2 regions of the Streptomyces sp. NPDC005483 genome follow, and region 1 is predicted to be linked to the other one. Evidence: riboswitches for the same ligand, from Rfam matches in the RefSeq annotation. Region 1 holds a riboswitch; the other holds the start of a gene.
What was found. Region 1 has a riboswitch for cyclic di-AMP ahead of ABZT06_RS28895 (transglycosylase family protein). Riboswitches for the same ligand answer to the same signal wherever they lie in the genome.
Positions count from the first base shown of each region.

Region 2: it holds a riboswitch for cyclic di-AMP, as region 1 does, so the genes downstream of both, ABZT06_RS44010 (C40 family peptidase) here and ABZT06_RS28895 (transglycosylase family protein) in region 1, are expected to answer to the same signal.

Region 1 covers NZ_JBEXEA010000016.1:129,890-137,421, reverse strand. Annotated here, with positions in the region: gene eno (phosphopyruvate hydratase) at 1-1,059, opposite strand, end outside; gene ABZT06_RS28895 (transglycosylase family protein) at 1,353-2,045, opposite strand; cyclic di-AMP (ydaO/yuaA leader) riboswitch at 2,049-2,216, opposite strand; gene ABZT06_RS28890 (transglycosylase family protein) at 2,422-3,402, opposite strand; gene ABZT06_RS28885 (cytochrome P450) at 3,595-4,902, opposite strand; gene ABZT06_RS28880 (nucleoside triphosphate pyrophosphohydrolase) at 5,020-6,018, opposite strand; gene ABZT06_RS28875 (SurA N-terminal domain-containing protein) at 6,145-6,792, opposite strand; gene ABZT06_RS28870 (glycoside hydrolase domain-containing protein) at 6,948-7,532, opposite strand, start outside.
Region 2 covers NZ_JBEXEA010000044.1:51,621-59,152, forward strand. Annotated here, with positions in the region: gene ABZT06_RS43975 (adenosylmethionine--8-amino-7-oxononanoate transaminase) at 1-260, opposite strand, end outside; gene bioB (biotin synthase BioB) at 253-1,428, opposite strand; gene ABZT06_RS43985 (8-amino-7-oxononanoate synthase) at 1,577-2,704, shown strand; gene ABZT06_RS43990 (DUF397 domain-containing protein) at 2,745-2,966, opposite strand; gene ABZT06_RS43995 (helix-turn-helix transcriptional regulator) at 2,976-3,836, opposite strand; gene ABZT06_RS44000 (ATP-binding protein) at 4,051-4,509, shown strand; gene ABZT06_RS44005 (DUF6328 family protein) at 4,553-5,152, opposite strand; gene ABZT06_RS44010 (C40 family peptidase) at 5,246-5,719, opposite strand; cyclic di-AMP (ydaO/yuaA leader) riboswitch at 5,723-5,934, opposite strand; gene ABZT06_RS44015 (hypothetical protein) at 6,273-6,578, opposite strand; gene ABZT06_RS44020 (ATP-dependent Clp protease proteolytic subunit) at 6,586-7,221, opposite strand.

The sequences.
Region 1 (7,532 bases):
GAGCTCGACGGCGTCGAGAGTCTCGGTGAGCGAGCCGATCTGGTTCACCTTGACGAGCAGCGCGTTGGCGGCGCCCTCCTCGATACCGCGGGCCAGACGCTCCGGGTTGGTGACGAACAGGTCGTCGCCGACGATCTGGACCTTGTCGCCCAGCTTGTCGGTGAGGACCTTCCAGCCGGCCCAGTCGTCCTCGAACAGCGGGTCCTCGATGGAGACGAGCGGGTAGGCCGCCACGAGCTCCTCGTAGTACTCCGTCATCTCGGCGGCCGAGCGGTCCTTGCCCTCGAACTGGTACTTGCCGTCCTTGTAGAACTCGGAGGCGGCGACGTCGAGCGCCAGGGCGACCTGCTCGCCGGGGATGTAACCGGCTTCCTTGATCGCCTCGAGGATGAGGTCCAGGGCGGCGCGGTTGGACTCGAGGTTCGGCGCGAAGCCGCCCTCGTCGCCGAGGCCGGTGGACAGGCCCTTGCTCTTCAGGACCTTCTTGAGGGTGTGGTAGACCTCGGTGCCCCAGCGCAGCGCCTCGGAGAAGGACTCCGCGCCGATCGGGGCGATCATGAACTCCTGGATGTCCACGTTGGAGTCGGCGTGCGAGCCGCCGTTCAGGATGTTCATCATCGGCACCGGCAGCAGGTGCGCGTTCGGGCCGCCCAGGTAGCGGAAGAGCGGGAGGTCGCTGGCCTCGGAGGCGGCGTGGGCGACGGCGAGGGAGACGCCGAGGATGGCGTTGGCGCCGAGCGAGCCCTTGTTGTCGGTGGCGTCCAGGTCGAACATCGCCTGGTCGATCAGGCGCTGCTCGGTGGCGTCGTAGCCGACCAGCTCCGGGCCGATCTGCTCGATGACGGCCAGAACGGCCTTCTCGACACCCTTGCCCTGGTAGCGGTTCGGGTCACCGTCGCGGAGCTCGATGGCCTCGAAGGCGCCCGTGGAGGCGCCGGAGGGGACGGCGGCACGACCCGTGCTGCCGTCGTCGAGGCCGACCTCGACCTCGACCGTGGGGTTGCCTCGGGAGTCCAGGATTTCCCGGGCTACGACGACGTCGATGGACGGCACGAGCATCTCCTTCTTGGGGTGTGACACGGTCCGCCGGGACCGCGGTGGGTTCTGCGAGACCGAGCCTAACCGGCTCCGGGGGATCGGCCACCGTATGTACCGACCCATGGACAGAACCGAGAGTAAATTGTTTCTGAACTGAACAAAGACGTCCCCGCACCGGCGCATGAAAAACCCCGCCCTGGTGCGTACGGGGGAACACGCACCGGAGCGGGGAGCCCGTGGGGACGGGGGGTGACCCTCACGTGGCCTTCATCCTGAAGGACACGGCTGTGAGGGCCCTGTGGTTCAGCTGGGGGTTACTTCAGGTGCAGCTGCTGGCCCGGGAAGATGAAGTCGGCGTCGTCGATGATGTCCTTGTTCAGCTTGAACAGCTTCTGCCAGCCGCCCTTGACCTTGTGCTTCTCGGCGATCGAGCTGAGGGTGTCACCCTTGACGACCTTGTACTCGCCGTCACCCTTCTTGACCTTCTTGCCGGTCGGGGTGGTGACGGTCTTCTTGGCCGCCGGACGGTCGGTGGAACGCGAGGCGCTCTGCTCGTCGGTCGAGCGGCTGCTGGTGCCCGAGTTCGAGGAGCTGGAGTTCGAGCTGGAGGAGGACGAGCTGCCGCCGTTGTAGCCGGCGCTGGACAGGCCCGTGCCGCAGACCGGCCAGGCACCCTTGCCCTGGGAGGCGAGGACCTTCTCGGCGACGGCGATCTGCTGCGACTTGCTGGCCTGGTTGGCCTGCGCGGCGTACTGCGTGCCGCCGTACGCGGCCCAGGTGGAGGCCGAGAACTGCAGGCCGCCGTAGTAGCCGTTACCGGTGTTGATGGACCAGTTGCCGCCGGACTCGCACTGGGCGACGGTGTCCCACTCGGAGGCGGTCGCGGCGGAGGCGTTGCCGGCCGCCATCAGCGGGGCGGCGATGGCGACACCGGTGACGCCGGCGAGCGCGGCGGCGCGGGTGGCCTTGGACGGACGGCGGTGCTTGCCCTTGCCGGAAAACAGCATGGTGGATCCCCTCACCGACGCCTGCGAGGTGAGCTGTCGGGTTCGGGCCGGTTGAGTTGCCCGGTCGCGCACCCTGCGGTGCGCGGCTTAACCCCAAGCCGGTCCAGCGTGAACTGCTGGGCCCGGCACTTACCTTGGGTCCCCCGCTCCTGCCTACGGCGCTTGACGCGACGACTGTTCCCGTACGGCCGCTGGCAGGATTCGGCGTTGCGACAGACGGGGCTCGGGTTGCCGAGCGGTCACGACCGTAGACATGCGCTCGGCGGAATTTCAAAGACGATCAGGGCTTCTGAGACTCATCCCACACTTTCACCAAAGTGGACATTCGGTGCGAAGTGTGACGTGAACTCCCGCTGTTTTTCTGGGCTTTTCAGCCCTATTCAGCCCCTGTGTCGAGCGTCTGACCGGCGGTGATGTTGCTGGGGTCGACCCCGATGCGGTCCTTGTTCTCGGCATAGAGGGCACGCCATCCGCCGTCGAGGCCAAGGGAGTCGGCGATGGAGGCGAGGGAGTCGCCCTCCTGGACGACGTAGGTGGCGGCGGCGTGCCGGCCGCCCGCGGAGGAGGCTGTGCTCTTCGTCGCAACCTCCTCGGCGCTGTCGCCGCGGTGCTTGCCGGAACCGAGGGCGCCGACGTCCACGAGGGCCGAAGAGCTGCCCTCCTGCCACGACTTGTCCACTTCGTCCCCTTCCGGGCTCACCACGGGCGAGCTGTCGGAGGCTTGCGCGTCCTTCGTGGCGGAGTCGCTGGATTCCGAAGAGTTCTTTTTGTCCGGCTTGGCGGAACCGGCACCCTTGCCGGAGGGGGTGGCCGACGGCGAGGGCGTCGCGGACGAACCGTCCAGCGCGTCGAGCAGACCGGAAGACTCCTCGGAGCCCGACGAATTGGAGGAACCGGACGAACCAGACGATTCCGACGAGCCGGACGCCGAAGCGGAGGGTGTACCGCTCCCCAGGCCCGTGTCGACGTCGGCCGAGCTCGAGTCCTTGCTGAGACCGCTGAGCAGACCGCAGGTCGGCCACGCGGCGATGCCCTGGTCCGCGAGGAGCTTCTCGGCCACGGCTATCTGCTGGTTGCGGCTGGCCAGGTCCGCGGTCTCGGCGTACTCGAGTCCGCCGTACTTCTCCCAGTTCTCCTGGGACATCTGGAGGCCGCCGTAGTAGCCGTTGCCGTCGTTCGCGCTCCAGGAGCCGCCGCTCTCGCACTCCGCGACGTGGTCCCAGGTGGTGCCGGTGGCGGCGCTCGCTCCGGTCGCTCCGAGCAGTGGGATCGCGATGGCGGATCCCGTCACACCGGCTGCCACAAGGAGAGCCGGAGCCTGACGGGGGCGACGGTGACGACCGTTCCCGGAGAGCATGGAGGGGCCTTTCGCGAGACAGCAAGTACCAGCGCGGCGGGTGGTACGGGGCACCGCGCTGGTCCGTGAACGTATAGGGGTTCGATCACTTGTCACAAGTTAATGCCGCGTAGATCACGTGAAGATCACATACTTGAGGGCGCGTCATGTTTATCCGGCCTCGCACGGGGATAGGCCGGACCCCTCGGTCGATTACCGGACGGGCGTGAACTCCACGGGCAAAGTGCGCAGTCCACGCATGATGAGCCCCCCACGCCAGCGCAAATCGACCGAATCCCCCGCGAGTTGGAGGTCCGGCAGGCGGGTGAGGAGAGTGGCGAGCGCGGTCTGGCCCTCCAGGCGGGCGAGCGGGGCACCGAGGCAGTAGTGGATGCCGTGGCCGTATCCGAGGTGCTGATTGTCACGGCGGGACAGGTCGAGCACATCGGGGTCGGCGAACCGCTCCGGATCCCGGTCCGCGGCGGCGAGGACGACCAGCACCGGGTCCCCGGCCGCGATGTCCTGCCCGCCGATCCGCAGGGCTTCGGTGGCGAACCGCCAGGTGGCCAGTTCCACCGGGCCGTCGAAGCGCAGGAGTTCCTCCACGCCGGTCTCCAGGAGACCCTTTTCCTGCCGGGCCAGGGACTCCTGGAGCCGGTTCCGCTGCTCGGGGTGCGTGAGGAGGGCGTACGTACCGTTTCCGATCAGATTGACGGTGGTCTCGAAACCCGCGAACAGCAGGATGAAGGCCATGGCCGCGGCCTCGTTCTCGGTGAGGTGCTCACCGTGGTCGGAGGCGCGGATGAGCCCGGAGATGAGGTCCTCGCCGGGGGCGGGCTCATCGGACAGCGCTTCCCGCTTGCGGTGGATGAGTTCGGCGAGATAGCCGCGCATCTTCTTCACGGACCGCGCGACCCCGCCCCGCGGCCCCCCGCCGTGTCGGATCATCATGCCCGCCCAGTCCCGGAAGTCGTCCTGGTCCTCCCGGGGGACGCCGAGCAGGTCGCAGATCGCGTAGATGGGGAGCGGGAAGGCGAACTCGTGGATGAGGTCGGCGGTGCCGGTGGCCGCGAACCCGTCGATGAGACGGTCGGTCAACTCCTGCACACGGGGCGCGAACTCGGCGACCCTCCTCGGCGTGAACGCCTTGCTGACGAGCCGTCGGAGCCTGGTGTGGTCCGGCGGGTCGATGTTCAGCAGATGCGTCATCAGCTCCGCCTTGCGCTCCCCCGGGATACCGGTCTTGCCCTTGGCGTGCGCGGGCTCGTCGTGGTGCGCGGGGTTCTTGCTCAGCCGCTGGTCGGCCAGGGCCTGCTTGGCGTCGACGTAGCGGGTGACCAGCCAGGCCTCCACCCCACTGGGCAACCGGGTCCTGTGCACGGGGGCGTGCTCGCGGAGCCAGGCGTAGGCGGGGTAGGGGTCGGTGGCGAACTCCCAGGTGAAGAGGTCGGGAGCGGGGGGCGTGGGGGGCTCGGTGGCGGAGAGTTCGGTGGCGGGGGTGGCGGGGGGCTGGTCGGTCACTCCTTGACGGTATCCGGAGGGGTGGGGCTTGCCTTTCGGCACCATGTCTCCGGGACGTGCCGGGGGCCCTCCCTCCCCCCACCATCCCGGGCCCCTCCCCCACCCGACCGGCGTGCCTCAGCCCTCGATCTCCCGGATCGCATCCCGGTAAGCCCGCGCCGCCGCTCTCAGGGCCGTCTCCGGGTCGACGCCCTCCGCCTCGGCGCGTGCGGCCAGGGCCAGCAGTTCGTAGCCAATGCCCTCGCTCTGGGGCAGGGGTACTTCCAGGCCCGCCGTCCGCACCCGTGACGCCAGCTTGGCGGCGAGGGCGAGGCCGGGCTGGCCGAGGGGGATGCCTTCGGTGACCGAGGTGCGCTGTTTCTCTATCGCCTTGGTGCGCAGCCAGTGGGCCTTGACCTCCTCGGGGGTGGTGGCCGTCTCGTCGCCGAACACGTGGGGGTGGCGGTGGATGAGCTTGGCGACGATGCCGCCGGCGACGTCGTCGATGGAGAAGGGGGTGTCCGGGTCCTCCTCGGCGATCCGCGAGTGGAAGATCACCTGGAGCAGGACGTCCCCGAGTTCCTCACGGAGTTCGTCGCGGTCGCCCTCCTCGATGGCTTCGACGAGTTCGTACGCCTCCTCGATGCCGTACTTCGCGAGGCCCTTGTGGGTCTGCTGGGAGGACCACGGGCACTCGGCGCGGATGCGGTCCATGACCTGGACGAGGTCGAGGAGCCGGGCGCCGGGCAGGTCGTAGGAGGCGGGCAGCAGCTCCAGGTCGGGCATCTGCAGGCGTCCTGATCCGGCGAGGCGGGCCAGACCGTCCGTGAGGGCCGGCTCGCCCTCGCCCGTGGCCACGACGACCACCGTGCGCCCGCCCGCGCACGCCGCGACCAGTTCCTCCGCGGTCGGGGACGTCTCGTCGACCGCTGTTCCCGCCTCCCGCAGATACGGCAGCTGGGGGCGGGCGCCGTCCGCGCACAGAACACGGTCGGCGGCGTGCAGCGCCTGCCAGGCGGGCCAGGACAGCAGGCCGGGGGCGACGCGGTGGCTGGTGGTGAGCAGGACGATGCGGCCGGGGGCGGACGCCGTGTCGGGGTCCTGGTCGGGGGCGGGCTCGAAGCCGGTTGCGTTCACAGTTCGAAGCTAACGCACCGTGCCGACGGGGCGATCAGGTTGTCCACAGGCCAGAGGTGGCGGAGTGATCGTACGATCATCCGCCCCGCGCGTTTCCGTCCCTGCTACGCGCTCTGCTCCGTCCCGCTACGCGCTCTGCTCGCTCCCCGTCGACGTGACCTCGCGTACCCACGGGGTCTTCGCGTCGACGCGGGTGCTCTTCGCGACGTCCCAGGTGCCGTAGCGCGGGTTGAGGTCGACGTCGAGTTGCCTGGACGCCTTGCTCAGGGCGTTCCAGAAGGCGGGGTCACTGGTGTCGGTGCCGAGCTTCCCGGCGAGCTTCTGGGCCTCCAGCTGGAGGCGGAGGTTCTCGTCGAGGCGTTCGGGCGCGATGCCGTACTGCTGGAGCCAGGTCGTCTCCAGGCCCTTGGCCCCGCCCGCCTGCTCCTCCAGGCCCGACCGTAGCTCCTGGACCTGCTTGCGGGTCACGGACACGCCCGCGTCGGCGGCCGCCCGGTGCAGTACCCGGTCGAGGACCATGCCGTGCAGGACGTCGCGGGTGAGGGTGCCGGTCTTGGCGATGGCCTGCTTGTACTGCGTCTCGTCCGTGACAGCCGCCCGCTGCGCGTCACGCACCTCGGTCACCCGGTTCTCCAGTTGGGAGACGGTGATCCGCTGCCCGCCGACGACGGCCGCCGCGCCGGGATGCGCGTCGCTCCCGCAGGCGGTGAGCAGGGGTGCCGCGGCGGCGAGGGCGGCGGAGAGGACGAGCGCGGTGCGACGACGGCGGTGCAAGGAGGCCTCCCGAGGAGATTGTGCGACGGTGCACAAGGTCTTGCGGTGATCGATGGTAGGCAGGGGACCGGCTCTGGCCAACCCATTCGACCAACGATTCACCGCGACTTCGGGCACCGCCGCGCTCTCACCGCACGCACGCGCGGGTGCCGGGGTCAGCCGGTGATGGCCACCGGGCCGTCCCAGGCGTCGCGGTCCACGGTGATCGTGTAGCCGTTCCGCGTCTCCTTGCTGTTGACCAGGTACTGGTGGCCGCGGCTGTGATCGGTGTACTGGGTCTTGCCGAACGGCCAGTCCGTCGTCGTGGTGTTCTGCTTGTCCCACAGCGCGTACCAGAGGTTGCCCGGCAGGTCGGTCTTGTTCGTCGCGTTGGCGATCGCCTTGGCGCTGGAGCTGGTGAAGCCGTAGAAGCCCGCGCGGTACGTCTTCGCGCGCAGGGTCTTGTCGAAGGCGCGCACATAGGTGAGCACGGCGTCGTTGCACGCCTTGTTCGTGATGTCGTACGCCTCCATGTCCAGGTAGATCGGACTGCCGGCCTTCATGCCGAGCGCGGCGGACTTGGCGACCGCGTCGGCGCCGTCGGTCGCGCCCAGGGAGGCGGCGGTGGAGGCGGTGAGCTTCTCGGGGTTGGAACCGCTCTGACAGGGCGGCTGGGCGCCGACATAGAGCGGGATGAGCTTCCAGCCGGCCGCGCTGACCGACTTGACCCAGGAGGCGGTGAGGTTGGGCTGGGAGCAGCC
Region 2 (7,532 bases), on a different contig from region 1:
AACATCACATGGCTCATCCGCCCGAGCTGCTCGCGTGCGGCCTCGTTGAGCACCGGGTGGTTGTAGCCGTGGATCGCCGACCACCAGGAGGACATCCCGTCGACCAGCTCCGGGCCCTCGGCGAGCCGCAACCGCACCCCGCTCGCCGATTCCACGACGAGCGGGTCGACCCGGCCGGGCATCGGACCGTACGGATGCCACACGTGCCGCCGGTCCAGCGCCAGCAGCTCCGGCACAGGCAGGACGGGCAGATCAGGCATTGGGCGCGAGATCCGTTCCGGCACCTCGACGGCGTACGGCGACGAGATCGGTCCGCGCCTCGTTGGCCGGCGTGGAGGGGGTCGTCGTACCGCAGACTCCGCCGCCCTCGTGCGAGCCGCACCCGGCGGATTCATGGGAACCGCATCCGCCGCCCCCGGCCGTCACCCGGTGCTCCGGCAGCGTCACCTCGCCCGCGCCCTCCACCTCGAAGCCGGCGTCCGCGATCATCTCCAGGTCGGCCTTGCCTGCCTGGCCCTCGGTGGTGAGGTAGTCGCCGAGGAAGATCGAGTTGGCCAGGTTCAGGGCGAGGGGCTGCATGGTGCGCAGGTGGACCTCGCGGCCGCCCGCGATGCGGACCTCGACGTCCGGGCAGACGAAGCGGACCATGGCCAGGATGCGCAGGCAGCGCTGCGGGGTGAGGTTCCACTCCTTGGCCAGCGGGGTGCCCTCGACCGGGATCAGGAAGTTGACGGGAACCGAGTCGGGGTCCAGCTCGCGCAGCGAGTAGACGACGTCGACCAGGTCCTCGTCGCTCTCGCCCATGCCCGCGATCAGGCCCGAGCAGGCGGACAGGCCGGCCGCGTGCGCCTTGTTCACGGTGTCGACCCGGTCGGCGTAGGTGTGGGTGGTGGTGATGTCGCCGTAGGTCGACTCGGAGGTGTTGAGGTTGTGGTTGTAGGCGTCCGCGCCCGCCTCGCGCAGCCGCTCGGCCTGGCCGTCGGAGAGGAGACCGAGGCAGGCGCACACCTCGACGCCCTCGTTCTGCTCCTTGATGGCCTTGATGGTGCCCGCGACCCGGTCCACGTCACGGTCGGTGGGACCACGCCCCGACGCCACCAGGCAGACCCGCTTGGCGCCGCCCGCGAGACCGGCCGCGGCGGCCTGGGAAGCCTGGTCGGGCTTGAGCCAGGTGTACTTCAGGATGCCGGTGTCGGCGCCGAGCCGCTGGGAACAGTAGGAGCAGTCCTCGGGGCACAGCCCGGACTTCAGGTTGACGAGATAGTTGAGTTTCACCCGGCGTCCGAACCAGTGCCGGCGCACCTTTCCGGCCGCGGCCACCACGTCGAGCAGGTCGTCGTCGGAGGTCGCCAGCACGGCCAGCGCCTCCTCGCGGGTCGGCAGCTCGCGCCGAAGCCCCTTGTCCACCAGCGTGTTCAGCAGGTCCATGAGAGCCGATCCTGTCCTACGGACCCGCCTCGGGCCAAGGTAGGGATCGAACAACTCACCCGCTTCGACGTGTGGGTATTGCCACACCGTGGGTAGCGTTTGCTGCCGCTAGGGTCTGTCCGTTGTCTACAAAAGCCCCGGAGGACCCATGGCGTTCGGCTGGATCGACGAGCAGGCGGCGGCCCGCCGGGAGGCCGGGCTCGTACGGACGCTGCGGCCGCGTCCGGCCGAGTCGCCGCTGCTGGATCTCGCGAGCAACGACTACCTGGGCCTCGCCCGTCATCCCGAGGTCGTGGCGGGCGCCGCGGCGGCCGCGCGGACCTGGGGCGGCGGCGCGACCGGGTCCCGGCTCGTCACCGGCACCACCGAGCTGCACGCCGAACTCGAGCGCGAACTGGCCGACTTCTGCGGCTTCGAGGCGGCGCTCGTCTTCTCCTCCGGCTACGCGGCGAACCTGGCCGCCGTCACCGCGCTCGCGCCGCACGGCACGCTGATCGTCTCCGACGCGGGCAACCACGCCTCCCTCATCGACGGCTGCCGACTGGCCCGCGGTACGACCCAGGTCGTCGCGCACGCCGACCCGGACGCGGTGCGCAAGGCGCTCGGCACACACGACGGGCCCGCCCTCGCCGTCTCCGACACGGTCTTCTCGGTCGACGGCGACGCGGCGCCGCTGGCCGGCCTCGCCGAGGCATGCCGGGAGCACGGCGCGGGCCTGGTCGTCGACGACGCCCACGGCCTGGGGGTGCTCGGCGCCGGCGGCCGCGGGGCCCCGCACGCGGCCGGACTCGCGGGCGCCGACGACGTGGTCGTCACGGTCACGCTGTCCAAGTCGCTCGGCAGCCAGGGCGGCGCCGTCCTCGGCCCCGCACGGGTTATCGAACACCTGGTCAACGCGGCACGGACGTTCATCTTCGACACCGGTCTGGCCCCCGCGTCGGCGGGAGCCGCCCTGGCGGCCCTGCGGCTGCTCGGCCGTGAGCCCGAGCGGGCCGCACGCGCGCGAGAGGTGGCGACCGGACTGCACGCACGCCTGACCGCCGCGGGTCTGGAAGCGGTGCGTCCGGACGCCGCGGTGGTCTCGGTGCGCGCACCGTCCCCGGAGGAGGCCCTTCAGTGGGCGGCCGACTGCCGTGCCGCCGGGCTCTTCGTGGGCTGTTTCCGGCCCCCTTCCGTGCCCGACGGGATCTCCCGGCTCAGGCTGACCGCCCGCGCGGACCTCTCCGAGGAACAGATCGAACGCGCTGTACGTGTGATCGGCGGAACACGACCATGAGTCGGCGTGACACGGCCGTGCGCCGGACGGACTGAAGCGGTCAGAACGCGCGGGTGAAGCCCGCCCAGCTCTCGGGGGAGAAGAGCAGCGCGGGTCCGTCCGGGTTCTTGGAGTCGCGTACGGCGAGCAGCCCGGCCCATGGCCCGGCCGACGGCCTCGCCGTCTCGACGCAGTTGTTCGCCCCGGTGCTGTAGCTGCTGCGCAGCCAGCGCACTTCGGGCAATCGGGTACTGGAGGTTACGTTCCGAGGCAGGGCAGACATGGTGCCTCCTTACGCGCCGTCACCCATCCCGGCGAGGTAATCCAACGAGTCCTCGGGCGAAAGGGCGTGGATCCGAAGGGTGTTGAAGGCCTCGGTGTAGGCCTGGAGGTCTTCTTTCCGCTCGAGATAGAGGCTACTCGTCAAGTGGTCGAGAACAACCACATCCAGATCAGAAGTGCGCGGAAATGAGAAGATTACGAAAGGCCCCGTGATACCCACATGCGCCCCGGCAGTGAACGGCAGCACCTGCAACCGCACCTGAGGCAGCCGTGCCGCCTCCAGAAGTCTCTCCAGCTGCCGGGCCATCACCTCGGGGCCGCCGACCTCCCGCCGCAACACCGCCTCGTCCAGGACGGCGCTCAACTTCAGAGGCGGCTGCGCGCGAAGGATGTCCTGGCGGGCCAGTCGGACCTCGACCAGGGCGTCGAGACGTTCGTCGTCGAGACCCTCCACCGCGGCCCGGGTCACCGCGCGGGCGTACTCGGGCGTCTGGAGCAGCCCCGGCACGACCGAGGTCTCCAGCGTGCGCATCGCGCTCGCCTGGGCCTCCAGACTGATGAAGTCCCGGTACGTCGGCGGCAGGACGCCGCGGTACGCGTGCCACCAGTGGTGCCGGCCGCCGTTCTCGTCGGAGCCCGCCAATACCAGCAACAGCTCCCGCAGATTCGCGTCCCCCACGCGATAGGCGTCGAGAAGTAACCGCACATCGGCCGGTTTCACCCCGCTGGCACCGGTCTCGATGCGGCTCACCTTCGACTGGTGCCAGCCCACGAGCCGGGCCGCTTCACCGCTGGTGAGCCCCGCACTCGCGCGCAACGCACGCAGTTCGGCGCCCAGTTTCCGCCGGCGCACCGCGGGGCCGTGCTGCATGGCGCTACTCCTTACTCCTTACGAGCCGCCCAAATACGGTCTCGCGTCGCAGAGTTCACCGCTTCGAGCGACAGATATATGCACATCTCGGTGGATCGGCACCCGTCACAGGCCCGGTGATGGCACTCTGGCGATGAACCACCAGTCCGGGACCGTACTCGAACCATCCGCACCGTGTCGGACTCCGGTCCTGTCGGAAAGGGACGACGTCGCCATGGCAGACCACCTGGAAGCATCCGTCACTCTGCCGAGCGAACCCGCCTCGGTCTCCGCGGCCCGCACCTACGTCCTGAGCACACTCGCGGAGTGGGGGCTGCCGCCCACCACGGACGCCGCCGAGACCGTCCGGCTCATCGTCTCCGAACTCGCCACCAACGCCGTACAGCACACCTTCGGGCAGTCACCCACCTTCACGGTGGACATCGAGCTGGACCGCGACGAACAACTGCGCATCGGGGTCACCGACAGCCATCCCCGCTTCCCCAAGCGGCTGCCGGCCGCGGTCCAGCAGGACAACGGGCGGGGGATGGTGATCATCCGCTGGCTCGCCGCCGAGTACGGCGGCCGACTGAGAGTCATGCCCACCCGGGAAGGCGGTAAGACCGTCTCCATCGAACTCCCGTGGGCGGTGCCGGCCGAGCCGGTCACAGCGGCGGGGCAGCAGGAGCCGTGAGAGGCGTCAGACCGGCCGCGGGCGGCCCGGGGCGCCGAAGGGGTCAGCGAAGGCGCGCGGACGGTTCTCGGGGTGATGTTCCTGGCCGGGCCGTGGCTCGCGGGATCACCTCGCGCCTCGCCGACGCAGGCGTGGAGTGCGACTGCGCCGCCTTCCGTTCCTCGGCGAGTCCCGCCCGCCGGACCAGCCGGGGGAGCAGGCCCCACAGGCCCAGGCACACGAGCAGGGTCGCCGCGCCCGCGGCCACTCCGCCGGCCCGGCCCGTCGTCACGTCCACCACGAGCAGCACCGATCCCGTGAACGCGAGCACCAGAACCCCCATGCCGACCGTCGCGAGCCGGGAGGAGACCTGCACGATCCGGGCCTTGGCGCCGCGCTGGAAGAGCGAGCGGTGCAGGGCCGCCGGTGCGGTGAACAGGGCCGCCGCGACGACCGCCAGCAGCAGCGTGGTGACGTACGTGGCGCGCTGGAAGGTGTCGAGGGACGGGAAGCGCTGGGTGAAGGCCAGGGTCAGCAGAAAGGCGAAGAGTATCTGCACCCCGGTCTGGGTCACGCGCAGTTCCTGGAGCAGCTCGCCGAAGTTGCGGTCGGCGCGCTCCAGCGGGGTCTCGTTGCGGGCGGTGCACGGGCGGTGGTCGGCCATGGCGTCACGGGTAACCATCTGGGCCCGTGTCACGCGTCCCGGGAGACCCGAGGGGGCGGTGGCAGGTCAGGTCGCCGCCGCCCCCTCGGGACGTCACTTGACCCGGCCGTACCAGACGCTCTTCGTCCAGATCTTCTGCAGCCTCACCACGTCCCCGGTCTTCGGGGCGTGCCAGATCTTTCCCTTCCCGGCGTAGATGCCGACGTGGTAGACGTTCGAACCCGAGTGGAAGAACACCAGGTCGCCGGCCTTGCGGCTGCCCGCGCCGATGTGGCGGGTCTTGTTGTACTGCTGGGCCGCCGTGCGCGGGAGCTTCTTGCCCGCCTTCTTGAACGAGTACAGCGTGAGCCCTGAGCAGTCGAAGCGGCGGGGCCCGGTGGCGCCGTACTTGTACGGCGAACCCTTCTTGGAGGCCGCTACCTTGAGCGCCTGCGTCGCCGGTGTCGAGGCGGCGGCGTCGGCTGCGACGCCCGGGATCACGACGGAGCCGCCCACAGCGGCGATGGCGAAGGCCGAGGCCGTACCGGCTCGGACCATCAGCGACGGGACACGATTGAGCGCAGTCATGCGCAACCCTTCGTCAGCCGCCTGTGAAGGATGACCTGTCGGATTCGGGCTGGCGAAGTTGCCCGGCCGCTGACGCGGCTTCACCCCAAGGGATGCTCGGCCCGGTCATGACGTGACCGTTCCGGCGACCCGTCGTGCTTGGGTCCTCCACTCCTGCCGATCCACTCCTGTCGACCGGTCATCCGGGCGGCGGCAGGACTCGGCGTCCGCCCGGATCGCCCCGCCGCTGCGGCGGGGGCTTGTCGTCAGTCAGGGATCTTGGCGCACGGATGTCCCAAAAACCCAATGGAACCGGGGGTTTGTGTTGTTACTCACCACTCACCCGTTCGGGTGGACACCTGAGCGCTCGAAGGGGCGTCCAGGGGTCCGCAGCCTCCTCGACCAGCACAGAAACTCCTCATTCCCCTCCTGAACCACGCGCGTTGCGCAACCTGGACGGTCGCGAAAAAGGAGCCGCGCCTCCTGCAAACGGCGGTACGTCTTTTGGTCCGTTTCAACCGCGCCCCGGACGCACCGCCAGACCCGTGGAACGTCCGGAAACACTGCCGGTGCGTCAGTCGCCGGGCTCGGGCGGCACGGTGACCCTGGCCGTACGCCGCTCTCCGTCCAGGACCCGCAGGGCCCGTGCCAGCGTCGCGGCGTGCAGTTCACGCTCACCCCGGCCGTGCATCAGCACCAGCGCGTCGCGCAGCTCGGCCGCCCTGCTCACCAGTGCCTGCGCCGCGCGCAGTCCGCCGTAGGTGTCCTCGTGCCGGGCCGGGTTGATCCGGCCCAGCAGGTCGACCACGTCGAGATAACGGTCGATCAGCTCGCCCTCGGCGCGGGTCAGCGCGGGCAGCGGTGGCAGGTCCGGCACCATCGAGGCCTCACCTCGCGCCCGGAGCGGTGCGCGCGGACTTGCGGCTCGGGACGATCGCGTCCGCCAGGCCGTAGTCCAGGGCGCCCTGCGCGTCCAGGATCTTGTCCCGCTCGATGTCTGCGCTCACCTGCTCGGGACTGCGCCCGGTGTGCCGGACCAGCATCTCCTCCAGGCAGCCCCGCACCCGGATCAACTCCGCGGCCTGGATGGCCAGATCGCTGGCCTGTCCCTGCACGGGCTCGCTCAGCCCGGGCTGGTGGATCACCACCCGGGCACCCGGCAGCACGGACCGCTTGCCCGGGGTGCCCGCCGCCAGCAGCACCGCCGCGGAGGAGCCGGCCTGCCCGAGACACGTCGTCTCCACGTCGCAACTGACGTACTGCATCGTGTCGTAGATCGCCGACATCGCGCTGAACGAGCCGCCGGGGGAGTTGATGTACAGCGCGATGTCCCGGTCCGGGTCCTGGTACTCGAGGTACATGAACTGCGCCATCAGGTCGTTCGCCGAGGTGTCGTCGATCTGCGTCCCGAGGAAGACGATCCGCTCCTCCAGCAGCTTGGAGTACGGATCCATCGTCTTCTGCCCGAAGCTCGTGCGCTCGTGGAACTCGGGCAGGACGTAACGGGCGGTCGGTCGGGTCATGGCGTACCCCTCCTCGTTGCGGACAGCTGTCTGTAAAAAATGTACAGGACGTACGTGGCGTTCGATAGGAGCGGATTTTAACGATCAAGCTAAATGCCCAGGTCGGAGGGGATTTATGGCTCACCGTGGGGGCTCGTGTCTCACATTCCTGTCACCGTTTGACGGTTCTTTGGCGGGAGCGTTGTCGCCGTTGCATTCGGCGATTAGCCAGTGGTCCTCCCTACGGCAACCCTGATCTGCGCGTTTGTCGCGACTCGCTGCGGTATGAGCGTCCGTCAGTGGGTGTGGACGGCCCGGCCCTTAACTGTCGT